2 linked regions of the Thermochromatium tepidum ATCC 43061 genome follow. The protein of the gene in region 2 interacts with the protein of the main gene of each other region in a pairwise test. Links are inferred from orthologs where the notes say so. Each region holds a gene or a part of one and is shown on either strand. Other genes may lie near its edges.

Region 1 (2,970 bases), 1.9 Mb from region 2 along the record:
TTCGATGATCTGGTTTGGCGCATTCTCGAGACGAGTCTCTAAAACGTGAACACAGTATCCGATAAGGCTGAAACCCGCCAGACGGCCCATCCGACATGGATGGGGACGCGCGTGCGTGCCCTGCTCGGGGGGCTGATCCTGCTTGCGTGCGGCGCGGTCGGCTGGCTGTTTTTGCTGTGGGAACCGACACTGCTGCCGATTCGGCTGATTCAGATCGAGGGCGAGGTGCATCATCATTCATCCCAGCAGCTCCAAGAACGACTGACCGAACGACTGCGGGGTGGTATCCTGACCGCCGATCTGGTCGAGCTCAAGCAGGCCGCCGAGGAGCTGCCCTGGGTCGGACAGGCGACCTTGCGCCGGGTCTGGCCGGATACCCTGAGGGTACAGGTCCAGGAATACCGGCCCATCGCGCGCTGGAGTCTCGATGGCCTGGTGACGGCCGACGGCATCGTCTTCCGCCCCCATGACGACACCCTTCCGTCCAATCTGCCCCTGCTTGAAGGCGACGACAAGCGCGCGCCCGAGGTCACCGCTCGCTATCAGCGGTGGCAGGCCGCGTTCGATCGCATCCATCAGAAGATCGAGTACCTGTCGGTTGACCCGCGTGGCGACTGGCGCCTGAGGCTCTCCACTGGGACCGAGTTGCGTCTGGGGACCGCACAGGTAGAGGAACGGCTTGCGCGCTATCTGGCGAGCGCCGCCCAGCTGGAAGCGGCAGGTCGGCCTCTCAAGGTCGATCTGCGTTACAGCAATGGTTTTGCGGTGACATGGGCACCGAACGCGGACACCGGGGTTCGAGCGTCTCCCGAGCGCGTAGCAGCGCGCGCAGGCAATCGAGGGTAAATCTGGATGGCGCGACGTAACGACAAGAGTCTGCTGGTGGGTCTGGATATTGGAACCTCGAAGATCGCCTGTCTGGTCGGCGAGCTCAAGGACGACGACCAGATCGAGATCATTGGTCTTGGTACCCACCCCTCGCGCGGACTCAAGAAGGGTGTGGTGGTGGACATCGAGTCTACCGTGCAGGCGATCCAGCGCGCGGTCGAGCTGGCCGAGCTGATGGCCGATTGCGAGATCCACTCGGTCCATGTTGGAATCGCCGGCAGCCATATTCGCAGTCTCAATTCGCACGGCATCACCGCGATCAAGGAACACGAGGTCAATCAGGCCGATGTTGATCGCGTCATCGAGGCCGCGCGCGCCGTGGCCATCCCGACCGATCAGAAGATCCTGCACATCCTGCCACAGGAGTTCATCATCGACGACCAGGAGGGTATCCGCGAGCCGATCGGGATGTGCGGCGTGCGTCTAGAGGCCCGAGTGCACATGGTCACGGGTGCGGCCAGTGCGGCCCAGAATATCGTCAAGTGCGTCCGTCGCTGCGGGCTGGAGGTCGATGATCTGGTCTTGGCCCAGCTCAGTGCGAGCTACGCGGTGCTTAGCGAGGACGAGAAAGAGCTGGGCGTCTGTGTGGTCGACATCGGCGGTGGAACCACGGATCTGGCGGTCTTCACCGATGGCGCCATCCGACACACGGCCGTTATTCCGATCGCCGGCAATCAGGTCACCAACGACATCGCCGTGGCCCTGCGCACCCCGACCCAGCATGCCGAGCAGATCAAGATCCAGCATGCTTATGCACTGACCCAGCTCGAAACCAATGGGGATAGCATCGAAGTCCCCAGCATCGGTAACCGCCCGCCACGGCGGCTCTCGCGCCAGACCCTGGCCGAGGTCGTCGAGCCGCGCTACGAAGAGTTGTTGACCCTGTTGCACAACGAGTTGCGACGTAGCGGCTTCGAGGATGTGATCGCCGGAGGTGTGGTGCTGACCGGGGGCAGCGCCAAGATGCGCGGTCTGATCGAGCTGGCCGAGGAGGTGTTACACATGCCGGTGCGTCTGGGGGTGCCCAATCGTGTGCTTGGCCCGTCGGAGGTCGTCGACAATCCTATCCATTCGACTGGGGTCGGACTGCTGATGTATGCGCGTCAGCATCGTTTTGCGCGTCGTTCGGATCCATCGGAAGGCTCGGGGTTGAGGGGGCTCCTGGGGCGTCTGCGCCATTGGTTTCAAGGGAATTTCTGATTCGATCCAGGCGACCAGACGAGGGCGCATCAGTAGGGCGGGTTTGATTTGGTTGATCGGTTGGCGCGTGCCGAGCGTGTCGACCGCGTCGGGGGTGTGGGACCTTATGCCCACGGCTATCATTCAAAGTTTCAAAGTTTATGGCGGTGCCTGAGTGGCGCCGGGGAGCAGATCAAATGTTCGAATTGATGGATACCCACAGTCAGAATGCCGTCATCAAGGTCATCGGTGTCGGTGGTGGCGGCGGCAATGCCGTCAATCACATGGTCGCTTCAACCATCGAGGGCGTGGATTTCATCTGTGCCAACACGGATGCCCAGGCCCTGCGTCACTGCAACGTCAAGACCATCTTGCAGCTGGGCGCCGGCATCACCAAGGGACTGGGTGCGGGTGCCGACCCAGATGTCGGCCGTCATGCGGCGCTCGAGGATCGCGACCGCATCCAGGAGGCACTCGCAGGCGCCGACATGGTCTTCATCACCGCCGGCATGGGTGGTGGCACGGGCACGGGCGCGGCGCCCATCGTCGCCCAGGTCGCTAAGGAACTCGGCATCCTGACGGTGGCCGTGGTCACCAAGCCCTTCCCCTTCGAGGGCACCAAGCGGCGACGTATCGCCGAGGAAGGCATCATGGAGCTGGCCCAGTATGTCGACTCGCTCATCACCATCCCCAATGAAAAACTGCTGATGGTGCTGGGCAAGGACACGAGTCTGCTCGACGCCTTCAAGGCCGCCAACGACGTCCTGCTCAACGCCACCCAGGGCATCGCCGAGCTCATCACCTGTCGCGGTCTGATCAATGTCGACTTCGCCGACGTCAAGACCGTGATGTCCAACATGGGTGTGGCCATGATGGGTACGGGCGCGGCACGTGGCGCGAACC
Region 2 (8,192 bases):
ATGAAGAGCACCATGACGCCCGCGCTCAGCACCAGCAGGGCGGTGCCCAGATCCGGCTGCTTGGCGATCAGCCCGACCGGGATCAGGCTCAGGACGGACGCCAGCAGCACGCCCAACAGACGTGGCGGCAGCGGACGCAGGGACAGCACCCAGGCCACAGTCATGGGCACGGCGAGCTTGAGCAACTCCGAGGGTTGGAAACGCACCAGGCCGAAATCCAGCCAACGTCGAGCACCCTTGCCGATGTCTCCGAAGAGGAGTACGGCCACCAGCATCAGAACACCGAATACATAGAGCCCCAGCGACCAGCGCTTGAAGTAGCTGGAAGGCACCTGGGCAATGGCCAGCATGAGGCCGAAGGCGACGACCAGTCGTGCCAGCTGGCGCTCGATCATCAACCAGTCCTTGTCGCCGGCGCTGTAGAGCACCATGAGACCGAATCCGCACAGTGCCAGCAGTCCGGTCAGGAGCGGGGCGTCGATGTGGCGCCGACGCAACCAACCCTCGTCCGTGGTCTCGATCTCCCAGATCGCCCGTGAGGACAGGGGATCAGTCGCCATCGTCCTTCGACTCCGACGCGTCTGCCAGCGGCCTACCGCCGAGATAGGCATCGATCACCCGGCGTGCGATCGGCGCGGCGGTCCCGCTCCCTGAACCGCCGTTTTCCACCATCACGGCCACAGCGATGCGCGGATCCTCGACCGGGGCGAAGGCGATAAAGAGGGCATGATCGCGCAGACGTTCCGAGATCTTGGAGGCGTCATAGCGTTCCTTCTGGCCGATGGTGAAGACCTGTGAGGTGCCGGTCTTGCCGGCGATGCGGTAATCGTTGGAACGGATGTGTTTGGCAGTTCCGCGTGGACTCTCAATGACCTTCGCCATGTCCTCGATGATGATGTCCCAGTCGGACGGATTCGAGATGCGGATCTGGCGCGCCACCGTGGGGAAGACGGTCGCTACGTCGGCACCCGGAACCCGGCGCGCATAGGCCAGTCGCGGCTGGATGAAGCGTCCCTTGTTGGCTATGGCGGCGGCCGCCGCCGCCAGCTGCATGGGTGTGGCCAGGAAATAGCCCTGACCGATGCCCATGATGAGGGTCTCACCCGGATACCAGGACTGCTTGCGCACCCGCTCCTTCCATTCACGCGAGGGCAGCAATCCGGGCAGCTCGCCCGAGACGTCGACGCCGGTGCGCGCACCAAAGCCGAACTCCGAGAGGAAGGCATGCAGTTTGTCGACCCCCATCTGGTTGGCCAGCCAGTAGAAATAGGTGTCACAGGACTGCACGATGGCCGACTCCAGGTCGACCGTGCCGTGTCCGCCGCGCCGCCAGCAGCGGAAGCGGTGTTTTTGGCCCGGCAGTGAGAAGTATCCCGGACAATAGGTCGTGCTGCGCGGCGTCACGAAGCCGAGCGACAGGCCGCCGAGTCCGACGAAGGGCTTGACCGTCGAGCCGGGCGGATACTGACCACGAATGGCGCGATTGTAGAGCGGTTTGTCGGGCGAATGGAGCAGGGCGTTGTAATCGCTCTGGCTGATGCCCTCAACGAAGAGGTTGGGATCGAAGCTCGGGGTGCTGACCAGGGCCAGCACGCCACCGCTGCGCGGATCGATGGCCACGATCGCGCCGCGATGCGTGCCAAGCGCCTCGGTGGCCGCCTGTTGCAGCCCGATGTCGAGATAGAGATAGAGATCCTGACCCGGGGCCGGGGGTGTGCTCTCGAGCGTGCGCAGGATGCGGCCACGCGCATTGACCTCGACCTGGCGATAGCCGACCTTGCCGTGGAGCACGTCCTCGTGGGCCAGCTCGACCCCGCTTTTGCCGATGAAGTTGGTACCGGCATAGTTGCCCTTGTCGATGTGCGCGAGCTCGCGGTCGTTGATGCGTCCGACATAGCCGAGCACATGGGCCGTGAGCTCGCGTTTTGGATAGAACCGGATCAGCTCGGCCTGGACCTCAACCCCGGGAAAACGGTAGCTATCGACGGCAAAGCGCGCGACCTCCTCGGGGGTGAGGTTCAAACGGATCGGGACCGGTTGAAAGCGCATGCGCTGACGTTTGAGCCGCTCGAAGCGGGCCAGATCCACCTCCTCGATCGATAGGATCCGTCTGAGCTCGGCAATGGTGGCGGTCAGATCCTCGACCTTCTCGAGCGTGATCATCAGCGAGAAGGAGGGGTTGTTTTCAGCCAGCACCACGCCCTTGGCGTCGAAGATCAGCCCCCGGTTGGGCGGCACCGGCTGGATCTTGACCCGGTTCTCGGTCGAGAGCACGCTGAAGTGGTCGTGAAGCTCCAGCTGAAGATGGTACAGCCGTGCCAGGATCAGGCTCAGACCGAGGACGACAAATACTGCGGCGACGCCAGCCCGCGCCCTGACCAGGCGCTGTTCGCGCCGGCGATCCTCCAGACTGCTCTCAAGCATGGCAGTCAACTCATCTCCAGACGACGTTCGAAGGGCACCAACAGCCAGGCCATGATCGGCCAGAAGGCCAGGCCGACCAACGCCGAGATCCAGTAAGTCAGGGCCGGAATCGGCTGGCCGGTCGCGGCGATGATCCAGAGCGTCAGCAGGCGTTCGGCCAGCAGGATCAGGGCCACGAAGAAGGCCTGCTGCCACTGCGGAAAGATCCGGATGCGTGGGCGCAGCACTAGGGCCAGATAGGCCGTGACCGAAAGGGTCAGCGCGTGCTGACCGAGCAAGGCGCCTGTGAGCACGTCGAGCAGCAGGCCAACCAGGAAAGCGGTGAAGATGCCGACCTGGCGCGGTGTCGCGAAACACCAGAAGAGCACGACCAGGGCGGACCAGGGGGGACGATAGTCCCAGGGCCAATCCGACACTGGCAGGATGGTCAGATACATCGCCAGGATGAATGAGAGCATGATCGGCCAGAAAGGTTGATGAGGCCTGTAGGACGGTTTGCCCGAACGCTTCTTGATGATCTTCACGGCGCCATGTTTTTGGGTTTGAGTGCCTCGGCGGTCAGGGCCTGCAGGCGCGAGGTCTCATTCAGATTCCAGACCAGGAGGACTTCGCGGCTGCGATCGAGTCGGGCTGTGGGCTCGGCCAGGACGGTGGTGAAGGGGTTGTCCGGATCCTGACGCACGGTCTTGACCCGCGCCACCGGATAACCGGGGGGAAAACGCCCGTCCATGCCCGATGTCACCAGCAGGTCACCGACCTGGATGTCGGCGTTCTTGGGGATGTAGAGCAGCTCCAGATCATGATTCGGCCCGGTGCCAGCGGCGATGGTGCGCAGTCCGTTGCGGTTGACCTCGACCGGCAGGGCGTGATCCGAGTCGGTGATCAGGAGTACCACCGAGGAGAAGGGATTGACGCGGATGACCTGTCCCATCACGGCATTGGCGTCGAGCACCGGCTGACCAACGAAGACCCCGGCGTTGGTCCCCTTGTTGAGCAAGACCTGCTGACGATAGGGCGCGAGTTCGACGGCCATGATCTCGGCGATCAGCACCCGTTCGCCGACGTCGAGCGAGGAGCCGAGGAGCTCGCGCAGCCTCGCGTTCTCGGCCTCCAGGGCCTCGAACTGCTGGAGTCGCGCCTTGAGCAATAGGTTCTCGCGATGCAACTCGGAGTTTTCGTCACGCAGCCTGTCCTGGCTGGCGAGACGTTCGCGCGCCTCACGGAAGAGCTGACTGGGGCGATCAGCGGCTAGCTGCAGCGGATAGGTCAGGAGTGAGAGTGCCGTGCGCAGCAATTCGAGATGATGCTGACGATGATCGGCCACCAACAACCCTAATGCCATCAGAATCGCCAGGATGACGCGGGCATTGAGTGACGGACCTGGATTGAACAGCGGTTTGATGACGGCAGCACCTCAGCTTCCAGCCTCCAGCGTTCAGCTCCAAGCCTTCAGCCTCCAGCCAGAACATTCCTTCGGCTGGTCGCTGGCGGCTGGTAACTGGCGGCCGAGTCATGTCATTCGGTCGCGAATAGGGCGCTCTCCTGGGAGTCGAGCATCTCCAGCACCATGCCGCCGCCACGGGCAACACAGGTCAGCGGATCCTCGGCCACGATCACCGGCAGCCCGGTTTCCTCCTCGATCAGCCGGTCGAAGCCGCGCAAGAGCGAACCCCCGCCGGTCAGCACAATGCCGCGCTCGGCGATATCGGCGCCCAGCTCGGGTGGGGTCTTTTCGAGCGCCATCTTGACCGCCTGGACCACCATCGATAACGGCTCCTGCAAGGCCTCGAGGATCTCGTTGCTGTTAAGCGTAAAGCTGCGCGGCACGCCCTCGGCCAGACTACGGCCCTTGACGTCGATCTCCAGTACCTCATTGCCGGGGAAGGCCGAGCCGATGCTGTGCTTGATGCGTTCGGCGGTGGCCTCACCGATCTGGGTGCCATAGTTACGGCGCACATAGTTGATGATGGCATCGTCGAAGGTATCGCCCCCGACTCGCACCGACTCGGCATAGACGATGCCGCTCAGTGAGATCACTGCCACCTCGGCCGTGCCGCCGCCAATGTCGATGACCATACAGCCACGTGGCTCGTGCACCGCCAGTCCGGCACCGATGGCGGCCGAGATGGGCTCCTCGATCAGATAGACCTCGCGCGCCCCAGCGCCCGCGGCCGATTCTTTGATGGCGCGGCGCTCGACCTGGGTCGAGCCGCAGGGCACGCAGATGAGCACGCGCGGGCTGGGACGCAGGAAGCTGGTTTCATGGACCTTGTGGATGAAATACTGGAGCATCTTCTCGGTGACGGTGAAGTCGGCGATGACGCCGTCCTTCATCGGCCGGATCGCGGTGACGTTTTGAGGGGTGCGCCCGAGCATCTGCTTGGCCTCCTCGCCGACGGCCACCACCGTCTTGGTTCCTCCATGGCGTTCGTGCCGGATGGCCACGACCGAGGGTTCATTGAGTACGATGCCGCGGCCACGGGCATAGATCAGTGTATTGGCGGTCCCCAGGTCGATCGATAGGTCATTGGAGAACATTCCGCGAATGTTTCTGAAAAACATCAGTAAAGACACCTTCCGGGTGGTAAAGGAACGCCTTGGATGGGCGCGGCGTCGCCGAGGATGAGTGAGCCGGATCTCGGTTCCGATACGGGATCCCTGGATAATTGGGGCGCTAATCTAGCAACGTGAACCTCGATCGGCAAGGCGCCCGCTGTGTCGCTCCGCCGGACCCTCGGGTCGAGTGGCCCGCCCGAACGCTCATTTGTGCTATTTTCAACCAATTTCATCGCCAACGGCTGTCCAACATGTCACTGAGCTTATCCGACATCGACAAGATCGCCCATTTGGCCCGGCTCGCCGTCGCTCCCGAGCGGCGCGCGCGCTATGCGGCGGATCTTTCCAATATCCTCGACCTGGTCGCCCGGATGGATACCGTCGATACCTCGGGCATCGAACCCCTGGCCCATCCGCTGAACATGACCCAGCGTCTGCGTCCGGATGTCCCCAATGAAACCAATCAACGCGAACGCTTTCAGTCCATCGCCCCCCTGACCGAGGCTGGACTCTATCTGGTTCCGAAGGTCATCGACTGATGCAGAACAAATCCATTGCGCAAATGGCCGCGGATCTGCGGCTACGTACCTATTCCAGCGTCGAGCTGACGCAGCATTATCTGGAGCGCATCGCGCGGCTCGATCCGATGCTAAACGCCTTCATCACGGTCGCGACCGAATCGGCGCTTGCGGCGGCCGAGCGCGCCGACCGGACGCTCAGATCGGGTGAGACCGGGCCGCTGACCGGCATCCCGATCGCCCACAAGGACATCTTCTGCACCCAGGGACTCAAGACCAGCTGCGGTTCGCGGATGCTCGATAACTTCATTGCCCCCTATGATGCGACCATCGTCGAGCGGCTGGCGGCGGCCGGGGCTGTGGTGCTTGGCAAGACCAACATGGATGAGTTCGCCATGGGGTCGAGCAATGAGACGAGCTGGTATGGTCCGGTCAGGAATCCCTGGGACCAGACCCGAGTTCCGGGTGGTTCCTCGGGCGGCTCGGCGGCAGCCGTGGCCGCGCGGCTGTGCGCAGCGGCCACCGCGAGCGACACTGGCGGCTCGATCCGCCAGCCGGCGGCACTGTGCGGCGTCACCGGGATCAAACCGACCTATGGACGCTGTTCACGCTGGGGCATGATCGCCTTTGCCTCTTCGCTTGATCAGGCTGGGGTCATGGCGCGCTCGGCGGCGGATGCGGCCTTCATCCTCGATGAGATGGCCGGTTTCGACGAACGCGACTCGACCAGCGCCGAGGTCCCGGTCCCTGACTATGTCGACGCGCTCGACGACGACATCACAGGGTTGCGCATCGGTCTGCCCAAGGAATATTTCGGCGAGGGACTCGATCCGCGCGTCGGTGAGGTGGTCATGGACGCGATCAAGGAGTATGAGCGGCTCGGTGCCGAGATCATCGAGATCAGCCTACCCAACAGTCCGCTCTCGGTGCCCGTCTACTATGTGGTTGCGCCCGCCGAGTGCTCATCGAACCTGGCGCGCTTCGATGGGGTACGCTATGGCTATCGTTGCGAGAACCCGAAAGACCTATTGGACCTCTATGAGCGCAGTCGCGCCGAGGGGTTCGGTCCCGAGGTCCAGCGTCGGATCATGATCGGCACCTATGTGCTCTCGGCCGGCTATTACGACGCCTACTATCTCAAGGCGCAGAAGATCCGTCGGCTGATCGTCGAAGACTTCAAGCGCGCCTTCGAGCAGGTCGATGTCATCATGGGGCCGACCAGCCCCACGACTGCCTTTCCACTCGGATCCAAGCTGGACGATCCGGTGTCGATGTATCTCAACGACATCTACACCATCGCCACCAATCTGGCTGGATTGCCGGGGCTGTCGATCCCGGTTGAACCCGTCGACGGCCTGCCGGTCGGCTTGCAGATCATCGGCAACTACTTTCAAGAGGCCCGTCTGCTCAATGTGGCACACCGCTACCAGCACGTGACGCACTGGCACCAAGCAGCGCCGGTCGGTTTCGAGTGAGCAGGCATTCAGACCGACTCGAAGGCCGAGAGCAGATCACTGGAGTCTAACTCATCGATCTGGGCAAAGAGTCGCTCGGCGCGCCTGGCCAGGGCGCCGACATCCGAGTCGAGCAGGATCTCCTTGATGTCGAGCAGGGCGCCGGGCTGCATGCTGAACTCACGCAGCCCCATGCCGAGCAGGAGGCGCGTGAAGCGCGGATCGCCGGCCATCTCACCGCACATCCCGACCGGGACGTTGAGCGCGCGTCCGGCCTCGATGGTGAGCTGGATCAGACGCAGGATGGCCGGATGCGCCGGGTCGAAGAGATCGTTGACCGCGTCGTCCAGGCGGTCGGTGGCCAGGGTGTATTGGATCAGATCATTGGTACCGATCGAGAGAAAATCCATCCGGCGCGCAATGGCACGTGCGGTGAGCGCGGCAGACGGCACCTCGATCATGGCGCCGACCGGCATGGCATCGTCATAGGCCAGTCCATCGCGGTCGAGCTGACGCTTGAGTTCGGCGATGATGGCCAGGGCACGGTCGAGCTCGTGGACGCTGGTCACCAACGGCAGCATCAGCCGCACCGGGCCGAGCGCCGAGGCACGCAGGATGGCGCGCACCTGGGGCCGAAAGAGTTCGGGCTCCTTCAGACAGAGCCGGATGGCGCGCAGCCCCAGTGCGGGATTGCTGACGTTCGAGCCGGGGCGGGCCAGGGCCTCGCAGTGCTTGTCGACCCCAAGATCGAGTGTGCGTATGGTGAGGGGACGTCCGTCGAGCGCGGCCAACATGGCGCTATAGTCGGCCAGGTGTTCCTCTTCGTCCGGCAGGTCGCTGCGGTTCATATAGAGGAATTCGGTGCGATAGAGTCCGACACCATGCGCGCCATTGATCTTGGCTAGCTCGACGTCCTCGGCCAGCTCCAGATTGGCCTGGAGCCGGATCTCGACGCCGTCGCGCGTGCGGGTCGGGCGGCTGACGAGGGCGCGCAGGCGACCCTGACGTGCCTGGATCGCGCTGAGGCGCCGACGGTAGTCGGCGATGAGTTGCGCGTCGGCGTTGGCGATGACGGTGCCGCTGGCGCTGTCAACGATCAGCAGTTCCCCGGGGCGCAGATAGCGGCTGATGTCGTGTAGCCCCATGACCGCAGGTACGCCGAGACTGCGCGCCAGGATCGCGGTATGCGACATGGGTCCGCCGTACTCGGTCACGAAGGCCACGGCGCCGCGATGATGCA

Evidence for each region. Proteins that work in one complex are often made in the same cells at the same time.
Region 1: the proteins of E6P07_RS10775 (region 2) and ftsA interact in binary tests that used the Escherichia coli proteins (3 or more experiments, as listed by UniProt). The link is inferred for Thermochromatium tepidum ATCC 43061 from one-to-one orthologs.

What each region holds. Positions count from the first base shown.
Region 1 is NZ_CP039268.1:416,534-419,503, forward strand. It holds ftsA (cell division protein FtsA), read left to right. Parts: upstream 1-852; coding sequence 853-2,088; downstream 2,089-2,970. Other genes in the region: E6P07_RS01985 (D-alanine--D-alanine ligase), read left to right, coding at 1-42; E6P07_RS01990 (cell division protein FtsQ/DivIB), read left to right, coding at 46-846; ftsZ (cell division protein FtsZ), read left to right, coding at 2,265-2,970. UniProt on the Escherichia coli protein: Essential cell division protein that assists in the assembly of the Z ring. May serve as the principal membrane anchor for the Z ring.
Region 2 is NZ_CP039268.1:2,334,707-2,342,898, reverse strand. Bases 2,964-5,931 are described here. They hold E6P07_RS10775 (rod shape-determining protein), read right to left. Parts: upstream 4,987-5,931; coding sequence 3,940-4,986; downstream 2,964-3,939. Other genes in these bases: gatA (Asp-tRNA(Asn)/Glu-tRNA(Gln) amidotransferase subunit GatA), read left to right, coding at 5,519-5,931; gatC (Asp-tRNA(Asn)/Glu-tRNA(Gln) amidotransferase subunit GatC), read left to right, coding at 5,232-5,519; mreC (rod shape-determining protein MreC), read right to left, coding at 2,964-3,817. In the rest of the region: rod shape-determining protein RodA, read right to left, coding at 1-560; mrdA (penicillin-binding protein 2), read right to left, coding at 550-2,424; rod shape-determining protein MreD, read right to left, coding at 2,430-2,948; more of mreC, read right to left, coding at 2,945-2,963; more of gatA, read left to right, coding at 5,932-6,973; ptsP (phosphoenolpyruvate--protein phosphotransferase), read right to left, coding at 6,982-8,192. UniProt on the Escherichia coli protein: Forms membrane-associated dynamic filaments that are essential for cell shape determination. Acts by regulating cell wall synthesis and cell elongation, and thus cell shape.